3 regions of the Rhizobium sp. SRDI969 genome follow, and region 1 is predicted to be linked to each of the others. Evidence: predicted binding sites of a transcription regulator. Region 1 holds the regulator's gene; each other region holds the start of a gene.
The links. The regulator PhoB, encoded in region 1, activates phosphate uptake and scavenging genes when phosphate is short. The targets are predictions, from matches to a motif close to TGTCATNNANCTGTCAT.
Positions count from the first base shown of each region.

Region 1 (4,499 bases):
GATCGGCTGATGTGACCGCCGAAAGATCTAGGAAATGTTTAGGGCTCATGTCTTCTTACCTGTGCTGCGCCCGAAGGCGGCAATCTCTTCAAGCCGTCTTCTTGACCTTGGAGGCGCGAATGCTCTCGGCGGCGCGCTCGACGCGGGCCAGACCCTCGCGGGCTTCCTCGGCAGTGACCACGAGCGGCGGAAGAAGGCGGATGACGTTGTCGCCGGCAGGCACGCTGAGCAGATGGGCGGCGCGGATCGCCTGCAGCAGTTCGGCTGAGGGAACGGCGGCCTTGATGCCGAGCAAAAGGCCCTCGCCTCTGATATCCTCGATCACATCGGGATAACGATCCTTCAGCGAAGCGAGGCCCTGGCGGAAGACAAGCGCTACGTCGCGCACATGCTGGAGGAAGCCATCGGCAAGGATGATGTCGAGCACGGCGCTGCCGACGGCCATGGCAAGCGGATTGCCGCCATAGGTCGAGCCATGCGTGCCGGCCTTCATGCCGGAGGCGGCCTCCGACGTGGCAAGGCAGGCGCCGAGCGGGAACCCGCCGCCGATGCCCTTGGCGACAGCCATGATATCGGGCGTGATACCCGACCATTCATGGGCGAAGAGCTTGCCGGTGCGGCCGACGCCGGTCTGGACCTCGTCGAGGATCAACAGCAGGCCGTTCTCGTCGCAGAGCTGGCGAAGCGCCTTCATGAACTCGTTGGTGGCAGGGCGCACGCCGCCCTCGCCCTGCACCGGCTCGATGAGGATGGCGGCCGTAGCATCGGTGATCGCGGCGCGAACCGCTTCGATGTCGCCGAAAGCAACCTGATCGAAACCCGGCGCCTTCGGGCCGAAGCCTTCCAGATATTTTTCCTGGCCGCCGGCGGCGATCGTCGCCAGCGTCCGTCCGTGGAAGGCGCCTTCGAACGTGATGATATGGAAGCGCTCGGGATGACCCTTGGAAAACTGATAGCGGCGCGCCGTCTTGATCGCGCATTCGAGCGCCTCGGCGCCCGAATTGGTGAAGAACACCTTGTCGGCGAAGGTGGCGTCCGTCAGCCGTTTTGCCAGACGCTCCTGGCCGGGGATCTCATAGATGTTCGACAGGTGCCACACCTTGTCGGCCTGCTCCTTCAGTGCGCCCACAACATGCGGATTGCTGTGGCCGACGGAGGTGACGGCGACGCCGGCGCCGAAATCGAGATATCGCTCGCCGCTTTCGGTGATCAGCCATACGCCCTCGCCTCGCTCGAACCGCAGCGGGGCACGAGAATAGGTGTCATAAAGCGGCGCGGCTTCAGCCATGGCGCGATCTCCATCAAGTTGCCGGGCAATGACTCCGGCTAAGGAAACCAGGCCCGAAAAATCAAAAATGCCGCCTTGCGGCGGCGAGTGGCACTATTTCCTTTTCGCGCTGCAATGTCAACAAAACGGCGCCCTTAGCGTATGCAGCAAGAGTGTACAGCGGCATTTCCAGTCATCAACAGGCATTATTGCAGAAATGACACGCAGGGGCAGCAAGTTGGGGAAAACTACGAATTCGATTCATCCGGATTCATGCGACTCTTGTCACGGAGTCAGGCTCACACTAGGTTAAAGATCAATTACTAGACTGCATGCGGCGGAACTAGTCACCAAAATTGATCAAGCGTTTCTTGTTTCGGAGCTCCCGGGACAACGGTGAGGGATTCTGCCATCACCAACGCAGAAGGTGGAGACAGGGCATGAACTGGACAGACGAGCGGGTCGAGAAACTCAAGAAACTTTGGGCCGAAGGACTGAGCGCCAGCCAGATCGCTGCGCAGCTTGGCGGGGTCAGCAGAAACGCGGTCATCGGCAAAGTGCATCGGCTGTGCCTCCCCGGCCGTGCCAAGGCCGGCGGCACCAACACCGCGGCGCGAACGCCGAAGCGCAATACCTCGGCGCCGCGCGCGCCGAACTACGCCTCACGGGTCACGACCCGCACCGTTACCCGCCAGCAGGGCGCGACCATGCTGAAGGAAGAGATCGAGATCGAAACGATCGAGGAAATGGAATATGTGCCGAGAGGCAATGTGGTGGTGCCGATTTCCCGACGCCTCGGCCTGACGGAGCTGACCGAACGCACCTGCAAGTGGCCGGTCGGCGATCCGCTGAAGGACGACTTCCATTTCTGCGGCTGCGAGTCCCCCGACAATTCGCCTTATTGCGGCTATCACCAGAAGCTTGCCTACCAGCCGGTCAACGAACGCCGCCGGGCGGCAGCCCGGGCCAGCTGAACGGGTGATCATTGCTAGAATGACGAAACGGGCCGAGTGGCCCGTTTTTTATGCAATTTTGGTCCGTGCGGATGGCTGCCCCTCATCCGCCTGCCGGCACCTTCTCCCCGCTTGCGGGGCGAAGGGACATGCCGCACCCTCTCCATCCCCACCAACCTTTCGCGGGGCACGTCCCCTCGCCCCGCTTACGGGGAGAGGGTTAGGGTGAGGGGCAGACGTTAGCACGAGCCCTTGTCAGTAACCAGAACGGAAGCCCTCAGGCTTCCATCGAATAGCCGGCGCCGCGGACGGTGCGGATAACGTCCTGCATGTTGGAGAAATTCAGCGCCTTGCGCAGGCGGCCGACATGGACGTCGACGGTGCGCTCGTCGACATAGATATCGTGGCCCCAGACGCCATCCAACAGCTGCGAGCGGGAGAAGACCCGGCCCGGCGACGACATCAGGAATTCCAGCAGGCGGAATTCGGTGGGGCCGAGGCGGACTTCACGGGTCTTGCGATGGACGCGATGGGTCTCGCGGTCGAGCTCGATGTCACCGCATTTCAGCACCGTCGACAGCACCTCGGGACGGGCGCGGCGCAGCATCGCCTTGACGCGGGCAACGAGCTCGGGGGTCGAGAAGGGCTTGACGACGTAATCGTCGGCGCCCGTCGACAATCCGCGGACGCGCTCGCTCTCTTCGCCGCGCGCCGTCAGCATGATGATCGGCAGGCGCTCGGTTTCCGGCCGCATGCGCAGCCGCCGGCAGAGCTCGATGCCCGAGACGCCGGGCAGCATCCAATCGAGGATGAGAAGATCGGGAGTGCGCTCCTGAAGCCGCATTTCGGCTTCGTCGCCACGAAGAATGGTATCGACCTCGAAGCCTTCCGCTTCGAGATTGTAGCGAAGAAGCACGCTGAGGGCTTCCTCGTCTTCAACAACTGCAACTCTCGGGATCATGCGTATCGGTCTCCTCGCGCATGATCCTTAAACCGGGGGTGATTTAAGCAATGCATCCTGCGCAAACTCAGAAATTGGCTGCGACCTCTTTGCGCGCCCGGACGGGCGCGCACGCAATTGACTGGTCCGGGCGACTGGCCCGGACGGTTATTCCGTGACCGCGCCGACGGTGTTGGCGCTGTCGTCCTTCGGACGGTCGCCTTCCGGCTGCGCGCCTGTCGTCATGTAAAAGATCGTTTCGGCGATGTTGGTGGCGTGGTCGCCGATGCGCTCGATGTTCTTGGCGCAGAAGAGAAGATGCGTGCAGCTGGTGATGTTGCGCGGATCTTCCATCATGTAGGTCAGGAGCTCGCGGAACAGCGAGGTGTACATGGCGTCGATCTCGTTGTCGCGTTCGCGGATCGCATTCGCCTTGTCGGCGGAACGATTGGTGTAGACGTCGAGCACTTCCTTGAGCTGGACGAGCGCCAGCTCGGACAGATGCTCAAGGCCGCGGGCGAGCTTGCGGGGAACGCCGGTGCTTTGGACGGCGATGACGCGCTTGGCGGTGTTCTTGCCGAGGTCGCCGACGCGTTCGAGATCGGCGGCGATGCGGATCGAACCCATGATTTCGCGCAGGTCCGCAGCCATCGGCTGACGGCGGGCAATGGTGACGATCGCCTTGTCGCCGATTTCGCGTTCGGCATGATCGAGGATCACGTCGTCGGAGATGACCTTCTGCGCCAGCGCGGTATCGCCATTGACGAGCGCCCGGACGGATTCGGCGACCATCTGCTCGGCCAGACCGCCCATTTCGGAAATCCGCCTGGACAGGAACTTCAAATCATCATCATAGGCAGAATAAATATGTGTCGATGCCATGGGGCTTTATCCTCGAATAACGGGAAGGCTTGGTGTCGCCAAAATCAGCCGAAACGACCCATGATGTAGTCCTGGGTGCGCGGGTCGTCGGGATTGGTGAACATCTTGTCGGTGTCGTTTTCCTCGACAAGATTGCCAAGGTGGAACATGGCGGTGCGCTGCGAGACACGCGCGGCCTGCTGCATGGAGTGGGTGACGATGACGATCGTGTAGTTCTCGCGCAGCTCGTGGATCAGTTCCTCGACCTTGGCGGTGGCGATCGGGTCGAGCGCCGAGCAGGGCTCGTCCATGAGGATGACCTCAGGGCTGACGGCAACGGCACGGGCAATGCAGAGGCGCTGCTGCTGACCGCCGGACAGGCCGGTGCCGGATTCATGCACGCGGTCCTTGACTTCGTTCCAGAGACCGGCGCGCTGCAGGCTGGTCTCGACGATCTGGTCGAGGTCGGCCTTCGACT
Region 1 is NZ_CP104035.1:174,169-178,667, reverse strand. Features, by position in the region: gene argF (ornithine carbamoyltransferase) at 1-49, opposite strand, end outside; gene N2A41_RS00895 (aspartate aminotransferase family protein) at 89-1,288, opposite strand; gene N2A41_RS00890 (GcrA family cell cycle regulator) at 1,708-2,241, shown strand; gene phoB (phosphate regulon transcriptional regulator PhoB) at 2,498-3,181, opposite strand; gene phoU (phosphate signaling complex protein PhoU) at 3,329-4,042, opposite strand; gene pstB (phosphate ABC transporter ATP-binding protein PstB) at 4,087-4,499, opposite strand, start outside.

Region 2 (4,499 bases), 1.3 Mb from region 1:
GACGATCCGGTCGAGCTGGAAGCCCTGTCGCGTTCGGTCGTCTCCGAATTCGAGAGCTACGTGAAGCTCAACAAGAAGATTTCACCTGAAGTGGTCGGCGCCGCCAGCCAGATCGACGACTATTCCAAGCTCGCCGATACGGTCGCTTCGCATCTGTCGATCAAGATCACCGAGAAGCAGGAGATGCTGGAGACCACCAGCGTCAAGCAGCGCCTCGAAAAAGCCCTCGGCTTCATGGAAGGCGAGATCTCGGTCCTGCAGGTCGAAAAGCGGATCCGCTCGCGCGTCAAGCGCCAGATGGAGAAAACCCAGCGCGAATACTACCTCAATGAACAGATGAAGGCGATCCAGAAGGAACTCGGCGACGGCGAGGAAGGCCGCGACGAGATGAGCGAACTGGAAGAGCGCATCTCCAAGACCAAGCTGTCCAAGGAAGCCCGTGAAAAGGCCGATGCGGAGCTGAAGAAGCTGCGCCAGATGAGCCCGATGTCGGCGGAAGCCACCGTCGTGCGCAATTATCTGGACTGGCTGCTCGGCATTCCCTGGGGCAAGAAGTCGAAGATCAAGGCCGATCTCAACAATGCCGAGAAGATCCTCGAAGCCGATCACTTCGGTCTCGATAAGGTCAAGGAGCGCATCGTCGAATATCTGGCCGTGCAGGCCCGTGCCACCAAGATCAAGGGCCCGATCCTCTGCCTCGTCGGTCCTCCGGGTGTCGGCAAGACTTCGCTTGCCCAGTCGATTGCCAAGGCGACCGGCCGTGAGTATGTCCGCATGGCACTTGGCGGCGTTCGTGACGAAGCCGAAATCCGCGGTCACCGCCGCACCTATATCGGCTCGATGCCCGGCAAGGTCATCCAGTCGATGAAGAAGGCGAAGAAGTCCAACCCGCTCTTCCTGCTCGACGAGATCGACAAGCTCGGCCAGGACTATCGCGGCGATCCGTCCTCGGCCCTGCTCGAAGTGCTCGATCCGGCACAGAACATGACCTTCATGGACCACTATCTGGAAGTCGAATACGACCTGTCGGATGTGATGTTCATCACGACGGCGAATACGCTGAATATTCCAGCGCCCCTGATGGACCGCATGGAGATCATCCGTATCGCCGGCTACACCGAGGATGAAAAGCGCGAAATCGCCAAGCGGCACCTGCTGCCGAAGGCCATCAAGGAACATGCGTTGCAGCCGGAAGAATTCTCGGTCAGCGACGACGCCCTGATGGCGATCAGCCAGCAGTACACCCGCGAAGCCGGCGTCCGCAACTTCGAACGCGAACTGATGAAGCTCGCCCGCAAGGCGGTCACCGAAATCATCAAGGGCAAGGCGAAGTCCGTTCATGTGACGGCCGCCAACATCTCCGACTATCTCGGCGTCCCGCGCTTCCGCCATGGCGAAGCCGAGGGCGAGGATCAGGTCGGCGTCGTGACCGGTCTTGCCTGGACGGAAGTCGGTGGCGAACTGCTGACCATCGAAGGCGTGATGATGCCGGGCAAGGGCCGCATGACGGTCACTGGCAATTTGAAGGAAGTCATGAAGGAATCGATCTCGGCAGCGGCCTCCTATGTCCGCTCGCGCGCTGTCGATTTCGGCATCGAGCCGCCGCGCTTCGACAAGAGCGACATCCACGTGCACGTGCCGGAAGGCGCGACGCCGAAGGATGGCCCCTCGGCCGGCGTCGCCATGGCAACCGCGATCGTCTCAATCATGACCGGCATTCCGGTGGACAGGCATGTGGCCATGACTGGTGAAATCACCCTTCGTGGCCGTGTGCTGCCGATCGGTGGTCTCAAGGAAAAGCTGCTCGCAGCGCTTCGCGGCGGCATCAAGAAGGTGCTGATTCCGGAGGAAAACGCCAAGGACCTGGCGGAGATTCCTGATAACGTGAAGAACAACATGGAGATCATCCCGGTATCCCGCATGGGCGAGGTGATCAAGCATGCGCTGATCCGCCGGCCGGAGCCGATCGAATGGGATGGTACGGTGGAAACGCCGGTCATCGCAACGGTCGAAGGCCTCGATGAGACAGGCGCAACCATAGCGCATTGAGTGGCCTTTGCCACATTTATGCCCCATTGGGACAAAACACGGAAAAAGGCTGGCGGAAACGCCAGCCTTTTTTGTGAAAACGTCATGTAGACGCTTGCTTTTCCTTGATTTGCAGGGCTTTTGGGTTTTCGGCGGGCCTGATGAAACCTATTCTGCGCCTAGCTTACTTTTGAGTCGTTTCATACCATTTAGAAAGGGGTGGAAACATGAACAAGAATGAACTCGTGTCCGCAGTAGCCGAAAAGGCAGGACTGACGAAGTCTGACGCGGCTTCCGCTGTTGACGCGGTTTTCGACGTTGTCCAGGCTGAGCTCAAGAACAAGGGCGACATCCGCCTCGCGGGTTTCGGCAGCTTCACCGTTTCTCATCGTGCCGCAACGAAGGGCCGTAATCCGTCAACGGGCGCTGAAGTCGACATTCCGGCTCGCAACGTGCCGAAATTCACGCCCGGCAAGGGCCTGAAGGACGCCGTCAACGGCTGATCTGAGATTATCCACCAGTCGGAAACGAGACCGGCTGTGCAGGATTTGAGAGGGGTTCGGCTTTGCCGGACCCCTTTTGCTTGGCGGTCGGTGCGAAGCGAGCGGACAATCGCCTGACGTGATCAGGTGCAAAATGCCGCATCTGTCATGCCTGTGTCATGCCGCTCCCCCAGAAAACCTATGTTTCGAATGTTCGATACATGGGGGATTTCATGACAATTTCATCGCGCAAGGCAGCGCTTGCTGCCGTGCTTCTCGCATCCGTTGCTTTTCCGGCCGCGGCCGAACCGGTTTTCAACCGCATCGCCTCCTTTCCGGTTGCGGCGAACCTGCCGGCCGACAAGGACAAGCTGTCGGCGAGCTCCGCAGAAATCATCACCGCGACCGACGACGGCAACACGCTGATCTATAGCGACAGCCCGCTCGGCGCGATCGGCTTCATCGACATTACCGACGCCAAGGCACCGAAGGCCGGCGGCGCGGTGATGATGGACGGCGAGCCGACATCGGTCACCTCCAGCGCCGGCAAGGCGCTCGTTGCTGTCAACACCTCCGAAAGCAAGGCGAAGCCCTCGGGCCGTCTCGCGATCGTCGACGTGGCGACCAAGAAGATCGAGAGCACCTGCGATCTCGGCGGCCAGCCGGATTCGATCGCCCTCAACAAGGACAAGACGCTCGGCGCCATCGCAATCGAAAACGAGCGCGACGAAGACGTCAATGACGGCAAGATCCCGCAAATGCCGGCCGGCGACCTCGTCGTCTTCCAGGTCAAGAACGGCACCGTCGACTGCGGTACCATCAAGCACGTGGCGCTGACCGGGCTTACCGGCGTCGCCCCTGAAGATCCGGAGCCGGAATTTGTCGCCTTCAACGGCCTGAACGAAATTGCCCTGACGCTGCAGGAGAACAATGAGATCGTCATCATCGACGCCAACACGGCTGACGTGAAGACGCATTTTTCCGCCGGCAGCGTCGATCTCTCCGGTATCGACACCAAGCGTGACGGCGCCCTGAAATTCTCGGGCGAAGCCAAGGGCGTGCTGCGCGAGCCCGACGCCGTGAAGTGGCTGGACGACAACCGCCTTGTCGTCGCCAATGAAGGCGACTACCAGGGCGGCTCGCGCGGCTTCACCATCTTCGACAAGACGGGCAAGCTTCTCTACGAATCAGGCGCATCTTTCGAACGCGCCGTTGCCCATATCGGCCACTATCCGGAAAGCCGTTCGGGATCGAAGGGCGTCGAGCCCGAAGGCCTTGAAGCCGCCAAGTTCGGCGATGATCAGTATTTCTTTCTGCTCGCCGAGCGTGCCTCGGTCGTCGGCGTCTACAAAGATACCGGCGCCGGTCCCGAGCTCGTCCAGTTGCTGCCGTCGGGCATTTCGCCGGAAGGCGCGATCGCCATTCCCGCGCGTAATCTTCTTGCGACTGCCAACGAACTCGACCTCGGCAAGGACGGCGGCGCGCGTTCGCATGTGATGATCTACGAGCGCTCGGAAGGCGAGAAGGCCTATCCGCAGATCGTCTCTGCCGAAAAGGACGGCAATCCGATCGGCTTCGCAGCCCTTTCGGGTCTCGCCGCCGTTCCGGGCGAGCCGGGCATGCTCTACGCGGTAAGCGACAGCGTTCTGGGCTCGCAGCCGACGATCTACACGATCGACGCCAGCAAGAAGCCGGCCGTCATCACCGACGCCCTCGTCGTCAAGCGTGACGGTGCCCCAGCCCAGAAGCTCGACATCGAAGGCATCGCGGCTGCCGCCGATGGCTCCTTCTGGCTCGCCTCGGAAGGCTACAGCGAGCGTCTCGTTCCGCACGCGCTCTACAACGTCAATGCCAAGGGTGGCATCAAGGCCGAGATCGCCCTGCCGAAGGAGCTCGTCGCCAACGAAATCCGCTACGGCTTCGAAGGCGTGACCATTATCGGCACCGGCGACGACACCACGCTCTGGATGGCGGTCCAGCGCGAGTGGA
Region 2 is NZ_CP104035.1:1,445,498-1,449,996, forward strand. Features, by position in the region: gene lon (endopeptidase La) at 1-2,049, shown strand, start outside; gene hupB (DNA-binding protein HupB) at 2,256-2,531, shown strand; gene N2A41_RS07290 (esterase-like activity of phytase family protein) at 2,744-4,499, shown strand, end outside.
Region 2: N2A41_RS07290 (esterase-like activity of phytase family protein) is a predicted target of PhoB. The motif match lies at 2,675-2,691, and genes of this name have one in related genera.

Region 3 (4,499 bases), 380 kb from region 1:
TCGAGGCGCAGCAGCGCATAGGAGGTGAAATTCGGCAGCACTTGCGGCAGGGCGGCAAAGCGCACGCGTTCCCACCAGTTGGCGCCCACGGCCTTCATGCCCTCGTGAGGCTTCATGTCGATATTTTCGGCCACTTCGTAGAAGAGTTTGCCGAGCGCGCCGATCGTGTGCAGGGTGATGGCGATGATGGCGGCGACCGGCCCGATCGACAGGATCGCCGAAAACAGCCCGGCAATGACGATTTCAGGGAAGGCGCGCAGAAACTCCATCAGCCGCTTGGTGAAGATGCGCAACGGCCATGAATTCGTCAGGTTGCGCGCGGCAAAGAAGCTCAAGGGAACGGCAATGACGAAGGCGATGATCGTCGAGATCAGCGCCACGTTGATGGTGACGATCATCAGCTCGAAATATTCGGGAATGTAGAAGGCGCCCCAGACATAGACGCGTCCCTTGTCGAAATTGAATTCCTCGCCGCCCTTGTCGTTGACGCTCGCTATGTCGAACAGCGCGCGCCAGACATCGTCCCAATCCTTGGGGATGAGCCAGCTCAGGAAGTCGAAGAGATGCGGCAGGCGGTCGAAGAAATGGCCGGCATTGCTCTCGTCGGCGAAGCGGACCGAACTGATGAAAGCCGCAATGAGGATAACCAGGCCGAGGATGGTGTAGAAGCGGCGCTTGGCGACCATCCGGCTCCAGGCGGTGCCGATCTCCTGCGTGCTCTGCATGTGCGGCTGTGTATCGGCAATAGTCATCAACGCCTCGCCTACTTCATAATTCTATCCTCAAATCGGAATCGATTTGAGGATAGAATTATGCAGCAATTCAAAGTGCTACAGCGTCCTTTGCGCGTCTAAGACGCGCGGCGCTGTAGTCAAAGATAAAGGGCGGCCGTTTCCGGCCGCCCCGCATTCAAGAGGCCGATCAGCCGCCGATGGCAGCTTTGCGGACTTCAACGACAGTGTTGTAGAAGTCGTGCTTGACGGGCGAGTAGCCCTTGTAATCGCCGCCTTCGATAGCCGCGAAGCACTTGTGATCCTTTTCCGGCAGAGCCGTGAAGAAGCCTGCAAGCTTCGTCTGCCATTCTTCGCCGAGAGCGTTGCGAACGACGAGCGGGCCGTTCGGAATCAGCGGCGAACGCCATACTTCGACCAGCTTGTTCGGATCGACGGCGCCCTTGTCGACTTCCTTGCGGAAGGTGCCGGAGGTGTAGCCGTCCTTGAAATCGCCGATGCCCGAGCTATCGTCGACGGCGACGTCGACCTTACCGTCATAGGCGGCGAGAAGGTTGTTCTCGTGGCCGCCGTTGAACTGGGTCGAAGCGAAGAACTTATCGTTCGGCATGCCCGTGTCCTTCGGGATCTGCGTCAGCGGAACGAGGTAGCCGGAGGTGGAATCCGGGTCGGCGTAGCCGAGCTTCTTGCCCTTGGCGTCCTGGATGGTCTTGATGCCCGATGATTTCAGAGCGAGGCCGATCGAGTGGTAACCCGTCGAGCCGTCCTTCTGCTGCGTCGTCAGGATCGGCGTGACAGCCTTCGGATCCTTGATGTAGACGGCTGCGTAGCCGGAAGCGCCGAGTTCGGCGAAGTCGAGCGTGCCGCCGAGCAGACCCTGGATAACGCCGTCATAGTCGGCGGCCGGGAAGAGCGAAACCTTCTCGAAGCCGAATTCCTGCTTCAGATGGTCGGCAAGGCAGGCATAGTTGCGCAGGCGGTCGGTTTCGTTTTCGCCGCCGAGGATGCCGATGCGGAATTCCTTGAGATCTGCAGCATGGGCAGCGCCGGCGAGCGCGAAGAGCGCCGTTGCCGCAAAGAGTGCTTTCTTCAACATGTTCTCTCCTATTGACCGGTGTCCCCGGTCTTCCCGTTACGAAGAAGTGTGCCCTTGACGCGGGCGCTCGATCGCGGCTGCCTCTCAGAGGCCGGCCAGCGCCAGCGGGGTGCCGGCGGATTGATTGTCTGCCCGCTCGGGGGCTGTATTGATCGATGTCGAGGTCACCGTTTCGTCGATGCCGGCGCCGTCCTTGTCCGTCCCGTAGATTTCCTTCACCGCTGCGGCGGTCAGCTCCGAGGGCTTGCCCTCGAAGACGACGCGGCCGCCGGCCATGCCGACGATGCGCTCACAATAGTTGCGGGCGGTGTCGAGCGTATGAAGGTTGGTGATGACGGTGATGCCCTCGCGCTCGTTGATATCGCGCAGCGCATCCATGACGATCTTGGCGTTCAACGGATCGAGCGAGGCGATCGGCTCGTCGGCAAGAACCATCTTCGGGTTCTGCATCAGCGCGCGGGCGATCGCCACGCGCTGCTGCTGGCCGCCGGAAAGCGTGCCGGCTGCCTGCAGCGCCGTCTGCTCGATGCCGAGGCGCTCGAGTGCCGCGATGGCATGCACGCGTTCCTCGCGGGTGAAGATGTTGAGCAGGCTCATAAGCGTCGAGCGGTGATTGAGGCGGCCGAGCATGACATTGGTGAGAACGTCGAGGCGTGGCACCAGATTGAACTGCTGGAAGATCATCGCGCAGTCGCGCTGCCAGTTGCGTAGCGCCTGGCCGCGAAGCCCGGAGACCTCGACGCCGGCGAAATGAACGGAGCCGGAGCTCGGCTCCTGAAGGCGGTTGATCATGCGCAGCAGCGTCGACTTGCCGGCGCCGGAGCGGCCGATGATGCCGACCATCTGCCCCTGGGGAATGGCGAGCGTGACGGAATCGACAGCGAGCTTTTTTCCGAAACGACGTGTGACATTCTTCAGCTCGAACATCATGCTCTTCCCTTGCGATCCAGGCCTTGGTCAGCATCGCATTAGTCCCGCTTGATGAACCTCACATGTCATATTTGTGTAAGTCCTGTCACAATTCTTCGCCCCTATATCGGGGGTTTAGCCGCCGTAGCGGCACAGGAAATCTTCCGCGTCCAGGTTGCGAAAATCCTGGAGCGCCTGGCGCAGCCGGTCATGCTCCCAGTCCCACCAGGAAAGCCTGTCCATCCGTTCGCCGACCTCTCTTGGAAAGCGCTCGCGGATGAGCTTGGCCGGCACGCCGCCGACGATCGTATAGGGCGCGACGTCCTTCGACACGACGGCGCCGGCTCCGATCACCGCGCCGTTGCCGACGTTGACGCCGGGCAGAATCGTCGCGCCGTGGCCGATCCAGACGTCGTTGCCGATGGTCACGCGGTTTGCGCGCCGCCAAGCAAAGAAGTCCGTCTCCATATCGCCGTCCGGCCAGTAGTCGGCGGCGCGATAGGTGAAATGATGCAGCGTCGCACGCCAGGTCGGATGGTTGGTGGCGTTGATGCGCACGGCGGCGGCGATATTGACGAACTTGCCGATCGTCGCACACCAGACGGAGCCGTCCTGCATGATGTAGGAATAGTCGCCGAACGTGGCCTCGCTGATGCGGCAGCGTTCCGAGACCTCGGTATAGCGCCCGAAGGTGGAATCGCTGACGGATGCCGTTTCATGAAAGTAGGGCTCGATATCAAGCTTGCGGCTCATGCAGCGATCTTTCCGGGTGAGAACTGCTGGACGTCGAGAATGCGGTCGGCGACGGCTTCGCGCACTTCCTCGTCGTGGAAGATGCCGAGAAGGGCCACACCCGCCGTTTTCTTTTCCGCGATCATGCCGACGACGACGGCACGGTTCCTGGCATCGAGCGAGGCTGTGGGTTCGTCGAGAAGCAGGATCGTATGCTCGGTGATGAAGCCGCGCGCGATGTTGACGCGTTGCTGCTCGCCGCCGGAGAAGGTGGCGGGCGGAAGCTGCCAGAGCGTTTCCGGCAGATTGAGCCTGGCAAGCAGGGCGCCCGCCTTTTGCCGTGCCATGACGGCGTCCTCGCCGCGTGCCACCAGCGGTTCGGCAACCACGTCGATCGCCGCGACGCGCGGCACGGTGCGCAGGAACTGGCTGACATAGCCAAGTGTATTGCGGCGGACGTTGAGCACGGTGCGCGGATCGGTAGAGGCGAGATCGACGATGCGTCCGTCGTGGCAAATGAGGATCTGGCCGGTGTCGACGGCATAATTGCCGTAGATCATCTTGAGCAGCGAGCTCTTGCCGATGCCGGACGGGCCGCCGAGCACGACGCATTCGCCCGATGCGACCGAGAAGGCGACATCGGAGACGACGGGCAACTTGATGCCGTCGCGCAGATGCATGGTGAAGCTCTTCGAGACTTCGGAAACGACGAGGGGCGTTGCCATGATTCTTTCTTCCTTGGTTTAGGACCCAGCGCCGCGCGTCTGAAAGACGCGCAAGGCGTTGTAACATTTGCTCAGACCTGCAGGATCGAGGAGACGAGCAGCTGCGTATAAGGTTCGCGCGGGTCGTCGAGCACGCGGTCGGTCAGCCCGTGTTCGATGACGTAGCCGTCCTTCATCACCATCATCCGGTGCGAGAGCAGGCGTGCGACGGCGAGATCGTGGGTGACGATGATGGCCGAGAGGCCGAGGTCGTTGACGAGGCCGCGCACGAGATCGAGCAGCCGCGCCTGCACCGAGACGTCGAGG
Region 3 is NZ_CP104035.1:4,697,506-4,702,004, forward strand. Features, by position in the region: gene phnE (phosphonate ABC transporter, permease protein PhnE) at 1-752, opposite strand, end outside; gene phnD (phosphonate ABC transporter substrate-binding protein) at 922-1,827, opposite strand; gene phnC (phosphonate ABC transporter ATP-binding protein) at 1,912-2,754, opposite strand; gene N2A41_RS23110 (DapH/DapD/GlmU-related protein) at 2,872-3,489, opposite strand; gene phnL (phosphonate C-P lyase system protein PhnL) at 3,486-4,193, opposite strand; gene phnK (phosphonate C-P lyase system protein PhnK) at 4,265-4,499, opposite strand, start outside.
Region 3: phnC (phosphonate ABC transporter ATP-binding protein) is a predicted target of PhoB. The motif match lies at 2,821-2,837, and genes of this name have one in related genera.